DNA from 4 places in the Methylobacterium sp. JK268 genome. Region 1 is predicted to be linked to each of the others. Evidence: predicted binding sites of a transcription regulator. Region 1 holds the regulator's gene; each other region holds the start of a gene.
The links. The regulator LexA, encoded in region 1, represses DNA repair genes until DNA is damaged. The targets are predictions, from matches to a motif close to TGTTCNNNNTGTGTTCNG.
Positions count from the first base shown of each region.

Region 2: parE (DNA topoisomerase IV subunit B) is a predicted target of LexA. The motif match lies at 2,661-2,678, and genes of this name have one in related genera.
Region 3: dnaE (DNA polymerase III subunit alpha) is a predicted target of LexA. The motif match lies at 2,537-2,554, and genes of this name have one in related genera.
Region 4: ACW9J6_RS05800 (ImuA family protein) is a predicted target of LexA. The motif match lies at 1,869-1,886, and genes of this name have one in related genera.

Region 1 covers NZ_JBSVZN010000019.1:39,058-44,597, forward strand. The annotation lists gene ACW9J6_RS20300 (ABC transporter permease) at 1-608, opposite strand, end outside; gene ACW9J6_RS20305 (ABC transporter permease) at 605-1,546, opposite strand; gene ACW9J6_RS20310 (hypothetical protein) at 1,624-2,052, opposite strand; gene ACW9J6_RS20315 (hypothetical protein) at 2,175-2,699, shown strand; gene ACW9J6_RS20320 (hypothetical protein) at 2,790-3,158, shown strand; gene lexA (transcriptional repressor LexA) at 3,304-4,023, shown strand; gene ACW9J6_RS20330 (HD-GYP domain-containing protein) at 4,362-5,438, shown strand; gene ACW9J6_RS20335 (glycerophosphodiester phosphodiesterase family protein) at 5,486-5,540, opposite strand, start outside.
Region 2 covers NZ_JBSVZN010000002.1:106,947-112,486, forward strand. The annotation lists gene topA (type I DNA topoisomerase) at 1-2,287, shown strand, start outside; gene ACW9J6_RS02435 (hypothetical protein) at 2,292-2,480, opposite strand; gene parE (DNA topoisomerase IV subunit B) at 2,740-4,797, shown strand; gene ACW9J6_RS02445 (zinc-binding dehydrogenase) at 5,381-5,540, shown strand, end outside.
Region 3 covers NZ_JBSVZN010000021.1:47,708-53,247, forward strand. The annotation lists gene ACW9J6_RS21535 (sulfurtransferase TusA family protein) at 16-285, opposite strand; gene ACW9J6_RS21540 (hypothetical protein) at 365-751, opposite strand; gene ACW9J6_RS21545 (glutamate--cysteine ligase) at 1,010-2,377, opposite strand; gene dnaE (DNA polymerase III subunit alpha) at 2,812-5,540, shown strand, end outside.
Region 4 covers NZ_JBSVZN010000004.1:39,849-45,388, forward strand. The annotation lists gene mgtE (magnesium transporter) at 1-281, shown strand, start outside; gene ACW9J6_RS05785 (DUF6883 domain-containing protein) at 370-714, opposite strand; gene ACW9J6_RS05790 (DUF4926 domain-containing protein) at 711-962, opposite strand; gene ACW9J6_RS05795 (hypothetical protein) at 1,096-1,716, opposite strand; gene ACW9J6_RS05800 (ImuA family protein) at 1,916-2,671, shown strand; gene ACW9J6_RS05805 (DUF6504 family protein) at 2,577-4,097, shown strand; gene ACW9J6_RS05810 (DUF1640 domain-containing protein) at 4,591-4,983, opposite strand; gene ACW9J6_RS05815 (error-prone DNA polymerase) at 5,148-5,540, shown strand, end outside.

The DNA.
Region 1 (5,540 bases):
CCCGCCACGGTGCTGCCGCTCGCCACCGCCCCGTCCACGAAGGGCTGCTCGCGCAGGGACAGGACCACGCCCCGCACCAGCCGGGCGACCCGCGGAACCTCCGCGACGGCGATCGCCGCGATGACGTTGCCGACCGAGCCGCGGGTCAGCGCCATCAGGGCGACGGCAAGGAGGATGGGCGGGATCGCCATCAGCCCGTCCATGACCCGCATCACGACTCCGTCGAGCCGGCGCAGGAAACCCGCGACGAGGCCGATCGCGAGCCCGATCCCGGAGGCGAGGGCGGCGACGGAGAAGCCCACGAGGAGCGAGACCCGCGCCCCGTAGATGACCCGCGAGTAGAGGTCCCGCCCGAGCATGTCGGTGCCGAACCAGTGCTGCGCCGAGGGCAGCCGGGTGCGCCGGGCCGGCGAGAGGGCGGTCGGATCGACGGTGAAGAGCCAGGGTGCGAGGAGCGCGCAGGCGAGCATGCCGAGGAGGATCGCCGCGCCGACCGCCACCGCCGGATGCCGGGCGATCAGCCCGGGCAGGCCGCGGCGGCGGCGCGGGGGCGGCAGGATCTCCGGCAGGTCCGGGGCGACGGCCTCGGCCGCGAGGGAGGCGGTCAATAGCGGATCCTCGGATCGAGCAGGACGTAGAGGAGGTCGATGGCGAGGTTGACCAGCACGTAGCCGGCGCTGAACAGCAGCACGACGCCCTGGATGACCGGGTAGTCGCGGCGCAGGATGGCGTCGACGGTGAGCCGCCCGAGCCCCGGGATGACGAAGACGCTCTCGGTGACGACGGCGCCGCCGATCAGGAGGGCGATGCCGAGCCCGATCACCGTCACGATCGGCACCGCGGCGTTCCTCAGCGCGTGCACGAACAGGATCGCCCGCTGCCCGAGCCCCTTGGCGGCGGCGGTGCGGATGTAGTCCTGGCCCAGCACCTCCAGCAGGGTCGCCCGGGTGATGCGGGCGATCAGCGCGACATAGACGGAGCCGAGCGCGACCGAGGGCAGGATCAGGTGCTGCAGCCAGGGGCCGATCCCGGCCGCGAGCGGCGTGTAGCCCTGCACCGGCAGCCATTCCAGCCGAAGCGCGAAGACGTAGGCGAGAAGGTAGGACGTAACGAAGACCGGCAGCGAGAAGCCGAACACCGCCAGCGTCATGATCAGCCGGTCGAGGAGGCTGCCGGCCTTCCAGGCGGCCACGACGCCGAGCGGCACCGCCACCGGGATCGCGAGCGCGAGCGTCACGCCCATCAGCGACAGCGTCGGCTCGACGCGCTGGCGGATCAGCGCGGTGACCGGCAGGGCCGTGAAGATCGAGGTGCCGAGATCGCCCTGCAAGATGTGCCCCGCCCACTCGCCGAAGCGCACCAGGAAGGGCCGGTCGAGTCCGAGGGTGGCGCGGATGCGCGCGACGTCGTCCGGACTCGCCTGGTCGCCCGCGATGATCGCGGCCGGGTCGCCGGGCGCCAGCGAGAGGAGGCTGAACACGACGAGCGCGACGACCGCCATCACCGGGATCGTCGCGAGCACCCGTCGTGCCGCATAGGCCAGCATCGCGCCTCCTCGCCCTCGGGCGGATCCCGCCACGCCCCGATCGAAGGGCGGACGCCCCCGGGTGATCCCGCCCCCGTCTATGCCACGCCTGGTCGCCGGGGAAGAAGCCCGTCGGCGAGGAGGTCCCCTCTCGGATGGCAGCTCGATCGCAGCCCCGGGCGCCGCGGCCTCGAACCCGCGGCGGAGTCTGCTTCTCGGGAGCTGGGGCGCGGATCGGGCGGCTCCGCCTTCTGGAGCCGGCACGGCGGAGACGCATTCGGAGCCGAGACCACGATTTGCCCGAAGGCGAGATCGGCCTCGTGCACGCGTCCGGGATGCTTGTGCAGCAGGTAGCCCAGATCGGTGGCCGGATGATGGGTGGTGGCGACGGAGAGGTACACGGGGAGGGGCCGCGGGAGCGAGGGTCGGGCGCTGGCAGATCGGCGTCCGGCGCACGGGAGTGTCCCACGCCGCGGCGGCACTGACATCCCCGCACCGACCGCCCGCGCCCCGCCATCGGCCGTCATCGTGAAGACTTCACGAAGAAACGGGCGCCGGGCAACGGGACACCGCCGCCGCTCCGCGCCGGATCTCGTTGACCGACAAGCTATTCTGTGAAACCTGCCGCGCCCGGGAACAGGGGAGCACGATGTCGGAGAACGATACCCTCGCCCAGGCGCTGGCGGATGTGAGCGAGCGGCGGGCGGCGCTGGAGGCCGAGTACGAGCGCATCGGCGCGGAACTGGCGAAGCTGCGCCTCGCCGAGAACGCGCTGCGTGCGATCGTCGACAACACCACCCTCCCGGCCGCGGGCCTCGCGGCCGCCGGACCGCTCCTCCCCGGGCTCCCGGCGGCGCCGGTCCAGGCGCGGACCAGCGGCCGCGGCAGCCGCGGCCCGCGGGCGAACTCGGCCAAGGGCCGCCTCAAGACCCTGCTCGAGACCTGCGGCCCCCAGGGTCTCACCAACGCGCAGATCGCCCGGCAGCTGCCGGATGTCGCTCCGGGCACCCTGAACACGTATCTCAGCGTCATGGTCGCGAGCGGCGAGGCCATCCGCACGGGCGACTTCTACACCTCGGGACGCCCCTCGGCCGAGACGGCGGACGAGACCGACGAACCGGAGGACGAGCAGGGCGAGGCGCAGGAGGACGAGGACGCCGAAACGCTGGGATGAGGCGCCCCGGACATCCGGCGGTTCCGGCATGGCCGCAGGCATTCCGCTATGCTACATGACCCTGCGAGAGGGGACGACGAAGGGGGCTCGATGGACGTCGAGGCGCTTCTCAGCGAGGTTCGCCGGCGGATCGCCGAGCTGGAATTGCGCTCGACCGCCCAGGCCGAACGCGTGGCGGAGTTGAACCGTCGCGGCGAGGAGGCGAGCACCGCCGAGGCGCAGCTCTGGGGCGCCATCGACGCCCTGACCGTGCTCAGGGGAGCACAATGGGCCCTCCAAGACCTGCGCGCCGCCGAGGCGAGCGACGGCGACGCGCTCGGCCACACGGCCGAAGCCGTCGAGGCCAGCCAGCAGGCCATTGCGGGGCGGCGGCACGGCGACGTGTTCCTGACCGCCTCCGACGAGTCGCTCGTCACCCTCGTGCGGGAGAAGATCCGCGTGAGCGCCCGCGGACGATGACACTCTGTCCCGCCGCGCCGCAGAGAGCAGGGCGGGGATCATGGTTCCTCCCGTCACGCTACCGCTTGCGGAACACTTGAAGAACGCTTAACCTGTTCGCGATTTGTTTCGTATCGCGCGTCGGCGCAGGCGATGAGAGTGACCCATGCTCACCCGTAAGCAACTGGACCTGCTGCGCTTCATCCAGCAGCGGATGCGCGAGACGGGCGTGCCGCCATCCTTCGACGAGATGAAGGACGCCCTCGACCTGAAGTCTAAGTCGGGCATCCATCGTCTGATCACCGCGCTGGAGGAGCGGGGCTTTCTGCGCCGCCTGCCCAACCGGGCGCGGGCGATCGAGGTGATCCGCATCGCCGAGACCGCGGCAAGCGCGCCGGGCGAGGTCGTCCGCTTCACGCCGAGCGTGGTCGAGGGCGGCCGGGCGGGGGCGCCGGTCAAGCCTGCCGCGATGCCGGTGGCGCTGCCCCTCGACGAGGGCGTTCGCGCGGTCGGCATCCCGGTCATGGGCCGGATCGCTGCCGGCACGCCGATCTCGGCGATCCAGAACCAGAGCCGCACCCTCGCGATGTCCCCGGACATGCTCGCGGGCGGCGAGCACTACGCCCTGGAGGTGCGCGGCGACTCGATGATCGAGGCGGGCATCCTCGACGGCGACCTGGTGGTGATCCGTCGTCAGGACACCGCCAATACCGGGGACATCATCGTCGCCCTGATCGACGACGAGGAAGCCACGCTCAAGCGCCTGCGGCGGCGCGGCTCCTCGATCGCTCTCGAGGCCGCGAACCCGGCCTACGAGACCCGCGTGCTGGGGCCGGACCGCGTCCGCATCCAGGGACGTCTGGTGAGCCTGATCCGCAAGTACTGATCGCTCGCATTTGGTCGGAACGCCCACGAGCCCGCGCGACGGCGATGGCCGCGCATCGCGGCCCCCCGCCGAACCCGTCATAATCTCGCGCGATCAGCTTACGGGAGTGTCGGACACCCGCGGCGGAAGGCGCGGCGGGATTTGGAAAGGTCATCTGCGGCAGGGCGGCCGGAAACGACTGCTTCGTCGTCGGTGCCGGCGGTCGTGTTGGTCGGATATCGAACCAACCCGGCCGACGCCAAGGGATGTTTAACGTCCCTGTGCGGTAAAATCAGGTCTGACCGGCGGGTCAAGGCGGTGGCACGGCCGCTCGTGAGGCCGGACTGCGGGATCTCGCCATGGCGGACGGTTTCATCCTCCTGATCGCGGATGCGTTCGCACCGGCGCGTCGCCTCGCGGATGGCCTCGCGCGGCTCGCCCCCTGCCTGACCGTCGGACTGGAGGACCCGCTGCCGAACGGGCAGGCGGCCGTTGCGGTGGTGCCGCTGGGTCGGGCCGAGGTCGCGGATCCCGCGCGCCTGCGACGGTCCGTCAGCCTCCTGCGGGCGCGGGGAATCGCCGGCCTCGGCCTGGCGCGGGATCAGGCGACCCTTGAGGTCGCCCGGGAGATCGGGTTCGCCAAGCTCCTGCCGGCCTCGGCGCCCTGGACGACCATCGCCGCCGCGGTGACGCACCTCCTCGCCGCGCACAAGGCCGCCCGCGCGAGCGGGCCCGATTGGCTGGTGCGGGCGCGGGCCGCCGAGGCCGACCACCTCGTCCACCGGGTGTTCGCGGCGGCCGCCGATGGGGCGCCGCCCTCGCCGCAGGACGTCGACACCGGCACCGAGATCGTCCTCGACGCGGTCAGCGAGGGCGGGATCCGCGCCTGGCTCGACGTCATCCGCCACCACCAGGTCGGGGTCTACCAGCATTCCCTGGGCGTCGCCGGCTACGCGGGGGCGCTGGCGGCCCGGCTCGGCTTCCGGCACCGGGACGAGCTCCGCCTCGTCCGGGCGGCCCTGCTGCACGATGTCGGCAAGTCGCGGATCCCCCTCGCCATCCTGGACAAGCCGAGCGGCCTGTCGGAGCAGGAGATGGCCGTGATGCGCACCCATCCGGTTCTGGGCGCCGACCTGCTCGCCGGGCAGCCGGGCTTCGACGCCGAGACCCTCGACGCCGTGCGGCACCACCACGAGCTGCTCGACGGCTCCGGCTATCCGGACGGGCTCGCGGGGGCGGCGATCGGCGACCTCGTCCGCCTGGTCACGATCTGCGACATCTTCTCGGCCCTGACCGAGCGGCGCCCCTACCGCTCCCCGATGCGGGCCGCCGAGGCCTGGGGCGTGATGGAGGCGATGGGCCCGAAGCTCGACGCCGACCTGCTCGCCGCCTTCAGGGTCGTCGCGCTCGCATCCGAGACGGCGGACGCCACCTGAGCGGGGCGGGCGGTCGGGGGGACCGCGCGGCTCGCGCGGGGGACGGGTCAGGCCCGAAACCCCTCGAACACCATCTGGTCCGCGTGGGCCCGCGCCCGCGCC
Region 2 (5,540 bases), on a different contig from region 1:
GCGCCAGATCGACCAGGCGCTGGTCGATGCCTACCTGGCGCGGCGGGCGCTCGACTACCTCGTGGGCTTCAACCTGTCGCCGGTGCTGTGGCGCAAGCTCCCGGGCGCCCGCTCGGCGGGCCGGGTGCAGTCGGTGGCGCTCCGGCTCGTCTGCGACCGCGAGGCGGAGATCGAGGCGTTCCGGCCCCGCGAGTACTGGTCCCTGGTCGCGACCCTCGCCACCGCCAAGGGCGCGGTCTTCGAGGCGCGGCTCGTGGGCGCGGACGGCAAGCGCATCCAGCGGCTCGACGTCGGCACCGCCGAGGAGGCGGAGGCCTTCCGGCGCGACCTCGAACTCGCCACCTTCGCGGTCGCTTCCGTCGAGGCCAAGCCCGCCAAGCGCCACCCGCAGCCGCCCTTCACCACCTCGACCCTGCAGCAGGAGGCCTCGCGCAAGCTCGGCCTCGCCCCGGCCCAGACCATGCGCATCGCGCAGCGGCTCTACGAGGGCGTCGAGATCGGCGGCGAGACGGTCGGCCTCATCACCTACATGCGGACCGACGGCGTCGACATGGCGCCCGAGGCCATCGCCGACGCCCGCCGGGTCATCGGCGCCGAGTTCGGGGATGCCTACCTGCCCGGCGCGCCGCGCCGCTACAGCGTGAAGGCCAAGAACGCCCAGGAGGCCCACGAGGCCGTGCGCCCGACCGATCTCGGCCGGCTGCCGAAGGACGTCGTCCGCTTCCTGGAGCCCGAGCAGGCCAAGCTCTACGAGCTGATCTGGACCCGCACCATCGCGAGCCAGATGGAATCGGCGGAGCTGGAGCGCACCACCGTCGACATCGCCGCCCAGGTCGGCCCCCGCCGGATCGACCTCCGGGCGACCGGGCAGGTGGTGAAGTTCGACGGTTTCCTCACCCTCTACCAAGAGGGGAAGGACGACGAGGAGGACGAGGAGAGCCGGCGCCTGCCCCCGATGGCGGCGGGCGATCCCCTGCGGCGCGAGCGCATCGCGGCGACCCAGCACTTCACCGAGCCGCCGCCGCGCTACTCCGAGGCGAGCCTCGTCAAGCGGATGGAGGAACTCGGCATCGGCCGGCCCTCTACCTACGCCGCTGTGCTGCAGGTGCTGCGCGATCGCGAATACGTCAAGATCGACAAGAAGCGGCTGGTGCCGGAGGACAAGGGCCGGCTGGTCACCGGCTTCCTGGAGAGCTTCTTCCGCCGCTACGTCGAGTACGACTTCACGGCCGACCTCGAGGAGCAGCTCGACCGGATCTCCAACGCCGAGATCGACTGGCGCGAGGTGCTGCGCGATTTCTGGCGCGACTTCTCGGCGGCGATCGCCGGGACCAAGGAGCTGCGCACCGCCGAGGTGCTGGAGGCGCTGAACCAGCTCCTCGGGCCGCACATCTTCCCGCCTCGCCCGGGCGGGGCGAATCCGCGGGCCTGCCCGACCTGCGGGAGCGGGACGCTGTCGCTAAAGCTCGGCAAGTTCGGCGCCTTCGTGGGCTGCTCGAACTACCCCGAGTGCAAGTACACGCGCCAGCTCGCCGCTTCGAGCATCGACGGGGACGGGGAGGGGAGTTCCGGCGAGGGCGGCCAGCCGGGGGTGCGGGTGCTGGGCGAGGATCCGGCGACGGGCCTGCCCGTGACCCTGCGCGACGGACGCTTCGGCCCCTTCGTGCAGCGCGGCGAGGCCTCGGCCGAGAAGGACGCCGAGAAGCCCAAGCGCTCCTCGCTGCCGAAGGGGCTCAGCCCCTCGGACGTGACGCTGGAGATCGCGCTGAAGCTCCTGGCGCTTCCCCGCGAGGTCGCCCGCCACCCCGAGACCGGCGAGCCGATCCTCGCCAATCTCGGCCGCTTCGGGCCCTACGTGCAGCACGGGAAGACCTACGCCAATCTCGGCAAGGACGATGACCTCCTGGAGATCGGCGCCAACCGCGCGATCGACCTCATCGTCGCCAAGGAGCAGGGCGGGGGCCGGCCGGCGGCCGATCCGGGCCGCGTCATCGGCAACGATCCCGAGGGCCGGGCCGTGACCGTGAAGGCGGGGCGATACGGCCCCTACGTGACGGACGGCGAGGTCAACGCCACGCTTCCGAAAGGCGCGGACAAGGACGCGCTGACGCTGGAGGAGGGCCTGCGTCTGATCGCGGCGCGGCGCGAGGCGGGCGGGGGGAGCAAGAAGAAGCCGGCCGGGCGCGCGCGCACCGTGCGGAAGACCGAGGCGGCGGCCAAGCCGGCGGCGAAGAAGGCCGCGACCAAGAAGGCGCCCGCGCGCAAGAAAGCCGCGGCGGCCGAGTAGCGGCTCAGAACGCCCAGGCCAGGGTGGCGGCGAAGACCACCGCCACGGCGGCCCCCGTCGCCGTCGCGGCGACGCGGGAGACGGAGGCGTGGGTCGCCATGGCGGCCTCGTCGAGGCAACCGAAGGCATGGCCGGCGGCGCGCTCGGCGCGCGCGAGGGCGGTGTGACGCGCGTGGCGGGTGGCGGCCGTCATCGGGGGGACCTCCTCGGGTCGGATGGGGTCAGCGTGGCCGTAACGCGTTGAAACTCTCTTTGTTCCCGCCGGGAGAACAGGGTTGAAGCAATCTTAAGGGTAACCGTTTACCAAGCCGCCCCGGGGTGGGGACGTGCCGCGCGCCCCCGCCTCGCCGCCAACCCGTGTTTGGACCCTTTCTGTTTCCGGTTTGTTCCGGTATAGGGAGAGGATGAGTGCCAATGCTGCCAGAGCCGTCCCCCCGTCGCGGAGCCGTCGCGTGAGCGACCCCGCGCGCGACCTGTTCGGCCCGGGCGCCAAGCCGGCGCCCGCCGAGTCCGATGCCGCGGCGCGTCGCCCGAAGCCCGTGGCCGTGCCGCAATCCGCTGCGCAGGCGGCGGAGGCCGGCTACGACGCCTCCACCATCGAGGTGCTGGAGGGTCTGGAGCCGGTGCGGCGCCGGCCCGGCATGTATATCGGCGGCACCGACGAGAAGGCCCTGCACCACCTCTTCGCGGAGGTGATCGACAATTCCATGGACGAGGCGGTGGCGGGCCACGCCAGCTTCATCGAGGTGGAACTGGAGGAGGGCGGGATCCTCACCGTGACCGATAACGGCCGCGGCATCCCGGTCGACCCGCATCCGAAATTCCCGGGCAAGTCGGCCCTCGAAGTGATCATGACCACCCTGCACGCGGGCGGCAAGTTCGACTCGAAGGTCTACGAGACCTCGGGCGGCCTGCACGGCGTGGGCGTCTCGGTGGTGAACGCGCTGTCCGACCTGCTGGAGGTCGAGGTCGCCCGCAACCAGACCCTGTACCGCCAGACCTTCTCGCGGGGCGCGCCGCAGGGCGGCGTCGAGCAGGTCGGGCGGGTGCAGAACCGGCGCGGCACGCGGGTGCGCTTCCATCCCGACCCGCAGATCTTCGGGGCGCTCGCCTTCGATCCGCGGCGCCTGTTCAAGATGGCACGCTCGAAGGCCTACCTGTTCGGCGGCGTCGAGATCCGTTGGCGCTGCGCGCCCGCGCTGCTCGAGGGCGTCGAGAACGTCCCGGCCGAGGCGGTGCACCGCTTCCCGGCGGGCCTCAAGGACTACCTGGCGCGGGAGATCGACGGCAAGGAGCTCGTCACCGACGCGCTGTTCACGGGCAAGATCACCAAGCCCGGCAGCCACGGCTCGCTGGAATGGGCGGTGGCGTGGCTCGCCAACGACGACGGCTTCTCCTCCTCCTACTGCAACACGGTGCCGACGCCCGAGGGCGGCACGCATGAGAGCGGGCTGCGCGTGGCGCTGCTGCGGGGCCTGCGCGACCACGCCGAGCGCGTCGGCCAGGTCAAGCGCATGCAGGCGGTGACGACCGACGACGTGATGGCGACCTGCGCGGCGATGCTGTCGGTCTTCATCCGCGAGCCGGAATTCCAGGGCCAGACCAAGGACAAGCTCGCCACGCTCGAAGCCTCCCGCATCGTCGAGGCGGCGGTGCGCGACGCCTTCGACCACTGGCTCGCGGCCTCGCCGAGCCAGGCGAACAAACTCCTCGACTGGGTCATCGACCGGGCCGAGGAGCGCCTGCGCCGCCGCCAGGAGAAGGAGGTCGCCCGCAAGACCGCGACCCGCAAGCTGCGGCTGCCCGGCAAGCTCGCCGATTGCTCGAAGGCGGGGGCGGCGGGCTCCGAGATCTTCATCGTCGAGGGCGATTCGGCGGGCGGATCGGCCAAGCAGGCGCGCGACCGCGCCACGCAGGCGGTGCTGCCCCTGCGCGGCAAGATCCTGAACGTCGCCTCGGCGAGCCGCGACAAGCTCGGGGCGAACCAGCTCCTGTCCGATCTGACGCAGGCCCTCGGCGCGGGCACGGGCGCCCATTACCGCGAGGACGACCTTCGCTACGAGAAGGTCATCATCATGACGGATGCCGACGTGGACGGCGCCCACATCGCCTCGCTGCTGATCACCTTCTTCTACCGGCAAATGCCGCGGCTGATCGAGCGCGGGCACCTCTACCTGGCAGTGCCGCCGCTCTATCGGCTGAGCCAGGGCGCCAAGATCGCTTACGCCCGCGACGACCGCCACAAGGAGCAGCTGATCAAGAGCGTGTTCAAGAACGGCAAGGTCGAGATCGGGCGCTTCAAGGGCCTGGGCGAGATGATGCCGGGCCAGCTCAAGGAGACGACGATGGACCCGACCAAGCGCACGCTGCTGCGCGTCGCGGTCCTGGACGAGGCGCGCGAGGCGACGGGCGACGCGGTGGAGCGGCTGATGGGCAACAAGCCCGAGGCCCGCTTCGCCTTCATCTCCGAGCGCGCGGCCTTCGCGGACGAGGCGGAGCTGGATATTTGAAAACGTTAAGAACGTCCGGGACTTCGGCGGTTTTAGCGCCGGAACCCCTCTCCCGTGCGGGAGAGGGGCAGGGGTGAGGGTCCAGGTGGTTCAGCAAGAAGACTGGACCTTCCCGCCGTAAGCACTGCCGCTTCAGACAGATTGCGGAAAGGTCCGGGACCCTCACCCCTACCCCTCTCCCGCACGGGAGAGGGGATCCCGCGCCGTCATCGGCGGGCGCAGGCGCTACATTCAAAGCGGAAGCGGCGAAGATGGGCATCCCTGTCGTGAGCCGCGCGCGCGAAGCCGTGGGCTCGGGCCCGGGGCGCCGCTTCCACCCGTCATCCGCGTGTGGTCGCTACGCGCCGGACCGGACACCATCCGGCGCGATCGTCGCGGCTCGCCTCGTGGGTGGCGTCATGCCTCCCTCCGCGTCCTCGGATCGGCCTGCCGCCCGGCGGGATCTGACCGCTCAGAACGGCCCGAAGCAACGCGAGCGTGATCTCGTCACCCCGGAAGGTCAAGGGAGATTCGGCCGCCGATCGGCTGCTACACTCCGCCGACGGACGGCTCGACCCGTCCGCGTCGACTGGAGGAGACGCCGATGAACAAGCCCGAGATCCGGGTCGCGACTTTCGCGGGGCCGGGCGCGAGCCCGGAGATCCGCACGGTTCCGTGGCCCGCCGTGCCGCGCAAGGCCGCGCTGATCAAGATCGGCGCCTGCGGCGTCTGCGGCACCGACCAGCACATCCTGAAGGGCCACT
Region 3 (5,540 bases), on a different contig from region 1:
GTCAACCGCGGCGCGTCAGGGCGCGGCTCCCCGCCGGATCTCGAAGACCAGCACGCCGGCCTCCTCCCGCGCGGCGTCGAGCCGGTCGCCCGTCTCGCGCAGCAGGTGCGGGATGTCGATGGCCGCGAGGGGGTCGGTGCAACGCACCACCAGCCGGGCGCCCGGCTCCAGGCCGCGCAGGGCCTTGCGGGTGCGCAGCACCGGCAGCGGGCATTTGAGGCCGCGCAGATCGAGGGAGACGGGCGGATCGGGGTCGGTCGGTTCGCTCACGCGGCGGGATCCCATACGGCAGCGGCCCGGCGCGGGAACGCGCCGGGCCGCCAGTCACCGGGCGGGCGCCGCCTCGCGGCGGCGCGCCGGCCGATCAGTAGCCGTAATAGCCGTAGGCCGGGGCGTAGCCATACCCATAGGCGGGGGCGTAGCGGTAGCCGTAGGCCGGATAGGAATAGCCGTCATCGTAGTAGCGCGGGGCCGCGCTCGCCGCGATCGCGCCGCCGATGATGCCCAGCGCCGCACCGGCCGCGAGCGCCCCGCCCGCGCCGCCGCGACGGTAGCCGTAGCCGCGATAGCCGCGGTAGCCGCCGCCGTAATAGCCGCCGCGCCAGCGGACCTGGTCGATATGGGCCGTCGGGCCGGCGATGGCGGCCGAGGTCGCGGCCGGGAGCGGGGCGGCCTCGGCCGTGGAGGCGAGGCCGGTGCCGAGCGCCACGACGGCGGTGCCGGCCACGATGAGGGACTTCATCCGAGACATGCGGATCTCCTGGTGAGAGGGTCGGGCCGTCGCCGGAGCGCGGCTCCTTCGGGCTCTAGAACCGGGAACGGCAGGTCTCGTTCCCATCCTGACCCCGACTTCCCGCAGGTCAGACCCGATCCTCGGGTATGATGCACCGGCTCCCCGGTGCATCGAAGCCATCGTTCGAGCGCGAAGGCCGTGCGAGAACTGTGCGGAAGCGCACACTCATCCACACGAAGTCCCGGAACGGCGAAGCTCTGCTTCGACCGGCCTGCGTCAGAGGGTCCGGGCGGAGAAGACCGGGTCGACCGTGCCCTTCCAGGGACCCTCGTAGAGCGCGAGCAGGTCCTCGGCGCGGCTGCGCCCCGCCGCGATGGCGTGGAGCGGCGCGAGGTGCAGCGTCTCGTCGCGCCCCTGAGCGTCGCGGCGCCCGCGGGCGCGCAGGCCCGCCTCGGCGATCGCCAGGGCGTCCCGGGCGACGTCGCGCAGGCGGCGCCCGGCGATATCGGCCGAGAGCCCCCGGCGCGGCGCGTCGGCCCGCAGGGCCTCGCGGGCGGCGGCGTCCCAGCCGTCGATCAGGTCGACCGCCGCGTCGAGCGCCGCGTCGTCGTAGAGCAGCCCCACCCAGAAGGCCGCCTGCGCGACGACCATGCCGGGATCGCCCATGTCGGCGCCCCGCATCTCCAGGAAGCGCTTGAGCCGCACCTCCGGGAAGGCGGTGGAGGCGTGGTTGGCCCAGTCCGAGCGGGTGGCGCGCTCGCCCGGCAGCGCCGCGAGCCGCCCCTCCATCAGGTCCCGGAACGAGGCACCGCTGACGTCGTGGTAGGTCTCGCCCCGCTTCACGAAGTACATCGGCATGGCGAGGAGCCAGTCCGCGTAGGCCTCGTACCCGAAGCCCGGCTCGAAGGCCTGCGGCAGCATCCCGGTCCGGTCCGGGTCGGTGTGGCGCCAGATCTCGGAGCGGTAGGACAGGAAGCCGTTGGGCCGCCCGTCCGTGAAGGGCGAGTTGGCGAAGAGCGCCGTCGCCACCGGCTGCAGCGCGAGCCCGACCCGCAGCTTGCGGACCATATCGGCCTCGGAGGCGAAGTCGAGGTTCACCTGCACGGTGGCGGTGCGCAGCATCATGTCGAGGCCGAGGCTGCCGACCTTGGGCATGTAGCCCTTCATGATGCGGTAGCGGCTCTTGGGCATCACGGGCGTCTCGGCCCGCGTCCATTTCGGGCTCATGCCGAGGGACAGGAAGCCGATGCCGAGGGGGTCGGCGGCCGCCCGCACCGCCTCAAGGTGGCGGGCGAGTTCCGCACTGGTCTCGTGGACGTCCGCGAGGGGCGCCCCCGACAATTCGAACTGGCCGCCGGGCTCGATCGAGATCGCCCCGCCGCCCTCCTCGGCCGCGAGCCCGATCACGTGCCCCGCATCGACGATCGGCTCCCAGCCGGTCTCCCGCCGCAGCCCGTCGAGGAGCGCCCCGATGCCCCGCTCGCCCTCGTAGGGCACCGGCGCCAGGGTGGCGCGGGCGAACGGCACCTTCTCGTGCTCGGTCCCGATGCGGAAGGCGGAGCGGGGCTTCTCGCCCTCCGCGAACCACTCGATCAGTTCGTCCCGCGTGGTGAGCGGGGTCGCGTCGGATTCGTCGCGCGCCATGCGCCACCTCGTCGTCGGTTGCTCGGATCCGGCGGAGGCCCCGCCGCAACGGTCGCGCTTAGATAGGCCGCGGCCCGATGCGCCGCAACGCGGGCCGCGGGGCCGCCCTACACCGATCGTTTACCGCAGGACCAGATCGCCCGGCAGCCCCCCTGGACTGCGAACGGAGAGCGAACAAACATGGGGCCAACAGCGAACGAGGTCCGCGTCATGATCCTACGCAAGATCCTTCTCGGTGTCACGGAGATCGCCTCGATGGGGCTGCTCGCCGGCGCGGTAGCCTTCTGGGCGGTGGCGCTGGCGCCGATGCACTGAGCGCAGGGCAGTCCGGCCGCCGCCGCCTTTCCACACCCTGTTGCGCGGCGGTCCGTGACTCCGGGCCGCCGGGTCTGCGAAGCTCCACCCTCCGGGTCTGGGCGTGCGGAGTGAGTCGGGTGCGGGTACTCAAGGACGTCGGGTTCGTTCACCTCCACACCCACTCCTCCTACTCGCTGCTGGAGGGGGCGCTGAAGATCGGCGACCTCGTCAAGGCGGCCTCGGCCGACCGGCAGCCCGCCCTGGCGCTCACCGACACCAACAACCTGTTCGGGGCGCTCGAATTCTCCGAGAAGGCGGCGGGATCCGGCATTCAGCCGATCGCCGGGATCCAGCTCTCGGTGCTGTTCGAGGCGCCCGATCCGGGCCAGCGCGGCGCCCCCCCGCCCCCGCCGAACCTCGTCCTGCTCGCGAAGGACGAGACCGGCTACGGGAACCTCCTGCGGCTCGCGAGCCTCGCCTATTTCGACGGGGCGCTGGGCGAGGCGCCGCGCGTGCCGGCCGAGGCCCTGCGGGACTGCGCGCCGGGGCTGATCGCGCTCACGGGCGGCCTCACCGGGCCGCTCGATTCCTGCCTGCGGGCCGGGCGGCCCGAGCACGCCGCGACCCGCCTCGCCCGCCTCGTCGAAGCCTTCGGCGAGGACAACCTCTACGTCGAGATCCAGCGCCACGGGCTGCCGGACGAGCGCGCGGTCGAGGCCGAGCTGATCGGGCTCGCCGACCGGCACGGGCTGTCGCTGGTCGCCACCAACGAGCCCTTCTTCGCCAAGCCCGGCGATTACGAGGCGCACGACGCGCTTCTCGCCATCGCGGAGGGCCGCCTGGTCTCGGACGAGAAGCGCCGCCGGCTCACCCCGCGCCACGACTTCAAGACCCGCGCGGCGATGGCCGAGCTGTTCCGCGACCTGCCGGACGCCCTCGCTGCCACGGTCGAGATCGCGATGCGCTGCTCCTACCGGGTGCGCACCCGCAAGCCGATCCTGCCGAGCTTCGGACTCCCCCCGGGCGAGAGCGCGCCCGCCGCGGCCGCCGAGTTCCTGGATGAGGCGGGCGAGCTGCAGCGCCAGGCCGAGGCCGGGCTGGAGCGCCGCCTCGCCGAGGCCGGCCCCGCCGAGGGCCTGAGCGAGCAGCACTACCGGGACCGTCTCGCCTACGAGATCGGCATCATCACCAAGATGAAGTTCCCGGGCTACTTCCTGATCGTCTCGGACTTCATCAAGTGGGCCAAGGCGAACGACATCCCGGTCGGGCCGGGCCGCGGCTCGGGCGCGGGCTCGCTGGTGGCGTGGTCGCTGCTCATCACCGACCTCGATCCCCTGCGCTTCGGCCTGCTGTTCGAGCGCTTCCTCAACCCCGAGCGCGTCTCGATGCCGGATTTCGACATCGACTTCTGCGTCGTCGGGCGCGAGCGGGTGATCGAGTACGTGCAGCGCCGCTACGGCGAGCCCCAGGTCGCCCAGATCATCACCTTCGGCACGCTGCTCGCCCGCGGCGTGCTGCGCGACGTCGGCCGCGTCCTGGAGATGCCCTACGGCCAGGTCGACAAGCTCACCAAGCTGGTGCCGCAGAACCCGGCCAACCCCGTCACCCTGGCGCAGGCGATCGAGGGCGAGCCGCGCCTGCAGAGCGCCATGGAGGAGGAGCCGGTCGTCGCCCGGCTGATGGCGATCGCCCAGAAGCTGGAGGGCCTGCACCGCCACGCCTCGACCCACGCGGCGGGCGTGGTGATCGGCGACCGGCCGCTGGAGCAACTGGTCCCGCTCTACCGCGACCCGAAGACCGGGATGCGGGTCACCCAGTTCAACATGAAGTGGGTGGAGCAGGCGGGCCTGGTGAAGTTCGACTTCCTGGGCCTCAAGACCCTCACGGTCCTGCGCGGCGCCACCGACCTCCTGCAGCAGCGCGGCGTCGTGATCGACCTCGCGGCCCTGCCGCTCGACGACGACCTCACCTACGAGCGCCTGCGCAAGGGCGAGGTGGTGGGCGTGTTCCAGGTGGAATCGGCGGGCATGCGCAAGGCGCTCGTCGAGATGTGCGCCGACCGCTTCGAGGACCTGATCGCGCTCGTCGCCCTCTACCGGCCGGGGCCGATGGCCAACATCCCGGTCTATTGCGAGCGCAAGCTCGGGCGCGATGCCGGCAACGAGGCCGCGTGGTACCCCCACACCAAGCTGGAGCCGATCCTGGCCGAGACCTTCGGCATCATCGTCTACCAGGAGCAGGTGATGGAGGTGGCCAAGGTGCTGGCCGGCTACTCCCTCGGGGACGCCGACCTCCTGCGCCGGGCCATGGGCAAGAAGATCAAGGCGGAGATGGACGCCCAGCGCGACCGTTTCCTGAAGGGCGCCATCGAGCGCGGCCTCGACCGGGCCAAGGCGGACGAGATCTTCGACCTGTTGGCCAAGTTCGCCGATTACGGCTTCAACAAGTCGCACGCGGCCGCCTACGCGCTGATCACCTACCAGACCGCCTACCTGAAGGCGAACTACCCCGTCGAGTTCCTGGCGGCCTCGATGTCCCAGGACCTCGACGACACCGACAAGCTCGCGGAGCTGCGCCAGGACGCGCAGCGCCTGGCGATCCGGGTCGAGCCGCCCTCGGTGAACCGCTCCGGCGTCACCTTCGAGGTCCATGACGGCACGATCCGCTACGCGCTCGCGGCCATCAAGGGCGTGGGCCGGGCCGCCGTCGAGTCGATCGTGCAGGCGCGGGGCGACCGGCCCTTCCGCGACCTCGGCGACTTCGCCCGGCGGCTCAACCCGCGCCAGGTCAACAAGCGCACGCTCGAGAGCCTGGTGGCGGCGGGCGCCCTCGACGAGATCGAGCCCGACCGGGCGCGGGCCTTCGC
Region 4 (5,540 bases), on a different contig from region 1:
TCGGCGCGCTCGGCATGGTGCGGATCATCGTCTGGCAGAAGACCGGGCTCTACGATTACGGCGAGCACTGGCTGCTCGTGGCGCTGACGGTCGGCTCGGCCCTGATCGGAATCGTGCTGTTCGGCTCGCTCACCGGCTCGATGCTGCCCTTCGTCCTGCAGCGCCTCGGCTTCGACCCGGCCACCGCCTCCGCGCCGTTCGTGGCCACCCTCGTCGACGTGTCGGGGCTCGTGATCTACTTCTCGGTGGCGCTGGTGATCCTGAGGGGGACGCTGTTGTGACCGTGTGCGGGGCGGTGTGCCAGCTTCGATCTTAAGCGCCCCTTGTCCCGGGCGAATGAGGCGGGAGCAGAGGGAGATACGGCAGACGCTACCTCCTGGTGAGCGGCACGGCCGTGATGAGCCGCCAAGCCAGACCCTCTTGCAACTGCCACACGGTCCTGATGCGCGGATTACGGCCGTCGGGCGTCCGCATGGGCGCCTCGACGATGAGCCGGTGCGTGCCGGCCGCCGCCTGCGCCCGGAGCATCCGATCGCCATCCGTGAAGTGCGTGATCAGAGCTTCAGCCATCACCTCGGGCCGAGCACGATCGAAGCCGAACGCCAGGAAGAAGCGCGCTTTCGGACCACCTTTCGGATGATCAACGTTCAATAGGTAATCCGCAAGCTTGCTGGCAGGAACCTCAACGGCAGGTTCCTCGCCTCCGTCGTTCAAGGCGCCGAGCGCCCGATACGCACGAGCTTGGCGGCCTCGATGGTTGAGAGAGCGCCCATGGGTTCGGGGAACTCGACGTCGTAGGCCGCGCCGCGGGGCCAGACCGCAACCACTGTTCCTTCGGTTCCGGCCGGGATCGTGTCGCCATCGTCGGTCATCACGTCGACGAGCACGCGGACGTCATCGAGCTCCCGGAGCGCGGCCCCGGGTTCGTCCTTCCGCAGCGTGTAGAGGACATCGATCGACATGGCGCGAGGGTAACGCAGGACGGTGGTCGAACGCCACCCTCACCATGCACCGCGTCAACCGCAGTGATGGCGGCCTTGGCGTCAGCGTCCCCCTCGGCGGCTTTTCGCCCGCTCGACCCGATCGGGTTTGGACCTACCCCCGCCCCCACCGCTCCCGCGCCCGCCGGTAGAGGTCGCCATCCGAGGCGTTGAGCCGCTCGATATAGACCCGCAGGGCCGGGTTCAGCGGTGGGGCCGGCGGCTCCTCCCGGTGGAGCACCTGGAAGGCGAGGCCGAATCGTCGGTTCAGAGCCGCCACGAAGGCCGCGTATTCCTCCGCGACGCCGACGAGCGCGAGCCGGTCGAGGTCGGCGCAGCCGAAGGCGCGGGTCTGGGTGTTCTGGTGGGCCTTGTCCTCGATGAAGGCCTCCAGGCTCTCGGCCCCGCTCTCTCCCCAGGCCGCCAGCACCTGCGCGACCGGCTCCCGGACCAGCGTGAAGGCCCGGTCCGGATCAAATCCCGGCAGGTAGGCGGCGCTGAGGTGGCTCGCGAAGACCGCGATCCCCGCCCGGGCGATGTGGTCCGCGATCAGCCGCAGCTTCTCCGGCGTCGGCAGGTCGGACCGCTCGTAGACGATCTCCCGGGCCACGGGATGCGTCTCGGGATCATCCCGGCCGTACAGGGTGAGGACGCGCCCGGGGAAGGCCGCGCGGGCCGCGTCGCGCAGGGCCGCGCCGCCGGTCCTCGGGAGGTGCAGGAAGTAGAGCGGCGCCATCGCCGGGATCCCTCGCGGACCGAGACCCACCCGCCTCTGGCGCCCCTTGATGGTCTTGGTGTGGCAGGTCGCGCGGCAAGGTTGTCCACAGCCGTCCACAGACGCCCAGGGTGAACCGCCTCACGGACTCGCGCATTGACCCGCCGCGGAGCTAGAACAAAGTAAGAACATCGACGGTCGGTTCGGTGATGGGCACGGGATGCATGAGACCGGACGAGAGCAACGGCTCGCGGCCCTGCGCGAGCGGATCGGCGGCCAGGACCGGCGCGCGGGCGCAGGCCCGGTCCTGGCCTTCGGTATCCCGGAGATCGACGGGCACCTGCCCGGCGGGGGCCTGCGCCGGGGGGCGCTGCACGAGGTGGTGGAGACCGGGGCGAGCGCCGGCCACGCGGCGCTGGCCGCCCTGTTCGTGGGCGGCCTCCTCGCCCGGCTCCCGGGGCCGGTCCTGTGGTGCCTCGCCGGCCGCGACCTCTTCGCGCCGGGCCTCGCAGCGGTGGGGCTGCATCCCGACCGGGTGCTCTACGCCGAGACGCATCGCGAGCCGGAGGTGCTGCCCGCCATGGAGGAGGGGCTGCGGCACGGCAGCCTCGCGGCGGTGGTGGGCGAGGCCGCGCGCCTGGGGCTCACCGCCTCGCGGCGGCTGCAGCTCGCCGCGGAGGGCAGCGGCACCCTCGCGCTGGTGATTCGCCGCTGGCGCGCGGGCGCCGGCACCGAGCCCAGCGCCGCCGCCACCCGCTGGGGCGTGGCGCCCGCGCCCTCCCCGCCCGCCGCCGCGCCCGGACTGACCCGGGCGCGCTGGTCCCTGGCGCTCCTGCGCGCCCGGGGCGCCGAACCCCGGACATGGCTCGTCGAGGCTCCCGATGCGAAGGGTCGTCTGCATCTTCCTGCCGACCTGGTCGACCGACCGCGTGCGGCGCCGGAGCGGGCGCGGGCCGGAGGGCGTGCCGCCGGATAGGCCCCTCGTCACCGTGACGACGCAGGGGCCGCGCCGGGTGGTGGCCGCCGCCGACGAGGCCGCCCGCCGCCTCGGCCTGCGGCCCGGCCTACCGGTGGCGCAGGCGCAGGGGATGGTGGCGGACCTCGCCCTGGTCGAGGCGGATCCGGAGGACGATGCGGCGGGCCTCGCCCGGCTCGCGGGCTGGTGCCTCTCCTATTCGCCCCTGGTCGCGCCCGACCCGCCGGACGGGATCTTCATCGAGAGCGCGGGCGCCGCGCATCTGCGGGGCGGCGAGGCGGACCTGCTCGCGGATCTGGCGCGCCGGATCCGCGGGGGCGGGTTCCGCGTGCGGCTCGGCCTCGCCGACACGCCGGGCGCCGCCTGGGCGGTGGCGCGGCACGCCCCGCGCGACCCCGTCGTGGCGCCGGGCGCGCAGGGCGCGGCCCTGGATCCGCTGCCGGTCCGGGCGCTGCGCCTGCCGGCGGAGACCGCCGCCGGGCTGGAGCAGCTCGGGATCGCCCGCATCGGGGACCTCCGCGCCCTGCCCCGCGCGCCCCTGCGCCTGCGCTTCGGCGAGGCGGTGACGGCGCGCCTCGACCAGGCGCTCGGCGCCGCGCCCGAGCCCCTCGCCTACCTGACGCTCCCCGAGACGCCGCAGGCCCGGCTCGCCTTCGCGGAGCCGGTCGGCGCGCCCGAGACCCTGGCGCGGGTGGTCGCGCGGCTCACCGCCCTCCTCGCCGGCGATCTGGAGCGGCGGGGGCTCGGGGCGCGCCGGCTCGACCTCGTCTTCCGGCGCGTCGACGGGCTGCCCCAGGCCCTGCGCATCGGCACCGCGCGGGCGAGCCGCGACCCGGCCCACCTCGCGCGGCTCTTCGGCGAGCGGCTCGGCACGGTGGATCCGGGCTTCGGCATCGAGGAGGCGTGGCTCGCGGCCAGCCGCACCGAGCGCCTGTCGGCCCGGCAGGTCGCGGCCTTCCGGGCGGCGGGAGAGCCCGACCCGGAGGCGATGGGCGAACTCGTCGACCGGCTCGCCTTGCGGCTCGGGCCGGGCCGGCTGTTCCGGGCCGCCCCGGTCGAGAGCGAGTGGCCGGAGCGGAGCGTGGCCCGGATCGCCCCCCTGGCTCCGGGAAGCGGCCTCACCTGGCCGCCCGACCTGCCGCGGCCGGGCCGGCTCGTCGACCCGCCCGAGCGCGTCGCGGCGATCGCGGCCCTGCCCGACGCCCCGCCGGCCCTGTTCACCTGGCGCGGCCGCCGCTGCCGGGTGGCGCGGGCCGACGGGCCGGAGCGGGTCTTCGGCGAGTGGTGGCGCAGCGACGCGGAGGTCTCGGCGCAGCGGGACTACTACCGGGTCGAGGACCCGGAGGGCGCCCGCTACTGGCTGTTCCGCGACGCGCCCGCGGCGGAGGGCGGGCGCTGGTGGCTGCACGGGCTGGGGGAGGCGTGAGGTGGCGTGGTTCGGCCGAACACCGGTGGTGGAGACGGGCGCCAGATCGATTTTTGTAAGCTTATCCTCAGATTTTTATCATAACATTTTGCAAATTGAATTTGATGTCAAAATATTAGATCAGCATCATCGTGCGCGCCAATTCGTCAATCGTGGCGCGGGATCCCCTCTCCCGAGTGGGAGAGGGGTAGGGGTGGCTCGGGTTCAGGATGAGTCTCTGAAGGTCGAGCTGCCAGCGGCACCGTTCAGTCCTCTTGCGGAAGCGTCCGTCCCTCACCCCTACCCCTCTCCCACCCGGGAGAGGGGATCCCGCGCCAATCCTACGGAGGCACCATCACTTCGATGGACCCTGGATGAACGGCCTGGGGTGCATCGAGGCTGCTGTGCGATGGCCCAGCGGGAGGCATTCAGCGGTGTCCAGGATCCTTCAGCCCGGGAGCTGAGCGCGGAAGCGTGCGCGAACGGCCTCCTCTTCAGCGACACCGTTGCCCGCTCAATGCGCCGCCCGGGCCAGGGCGACGATCGCCCCTACGATGACGATCGACTGGAACCCGATCGCCGAGAGCACCCACTTGATGATCTCGGCCTTTGTCGCCTCGATCCTCCCCTCCAGTCGAAGCTCGGTCTCGCGCAGATCTGCCTTCGTCGCTTCGAACCTGCTCTCGATGCGCAACTCGGCCTCGCGCAGATCCGCCTTCGTCGCTTCGAACCTGCTCTCGATGCGCAGCTCGGTCTCGCGCAGATCCGCCTTCGTCGCGAGCGCCTCCAGACCGGCATCGCGGCTGTCCTTCAGGACGCCGGTGATCGCCTCGGCCTGATCCTCGGAGAAGCCGGAAGCGCGAAGCTTGCGCAGGATCGCGAGGGTATCGAGGGCCAAGGCCATCATGGGAGGTCCCGAGAGCGCCGCGCGACGCCGGAAGCGATGCCGCCAGTCTTGCTCACGACGGCTTCGGGAACAAGCCATTCCTCAAGGGAATGCGACGTCACCGACCCGCGAGGCTGTGCCCGTCCCTTCGCGGCGCAACCGCTCTCCGCCCGGCCCGGTGCGCCATGACCGTCGAGCTCCAGGTCACCACCCACTACTCCTTCCTGCAGGGCGCCTCCTCGCCGGAGGAGCTGTTCGCGAGCGCCGCCCTCCTCGGCCTCACCGCGCTCGGGGTCACCGACCGCCACTCCGTGGCCGGGCTCGTGAAGGCGCACGAGGCCGCGCGGGCGACGGGCTGCCGGCTGGTGGCGGGCTGCCGGCTCGACCTGTCGGGGCCGGACGCGGGCACCGCCCTCCTGGTCTACCCCACCGATCGCGCCGCCTACGGGCGGCTCTGCCGCCTGCTCACCATCGGCAAGGGGCGGGCCGGCAAGGGCGGCTGCACCCTCGATTTCGGCGACGTGGCGGCGTGGAGCGAGGGGCTGATCGCGATCCTCCTCACGCACGACCCCGACGAC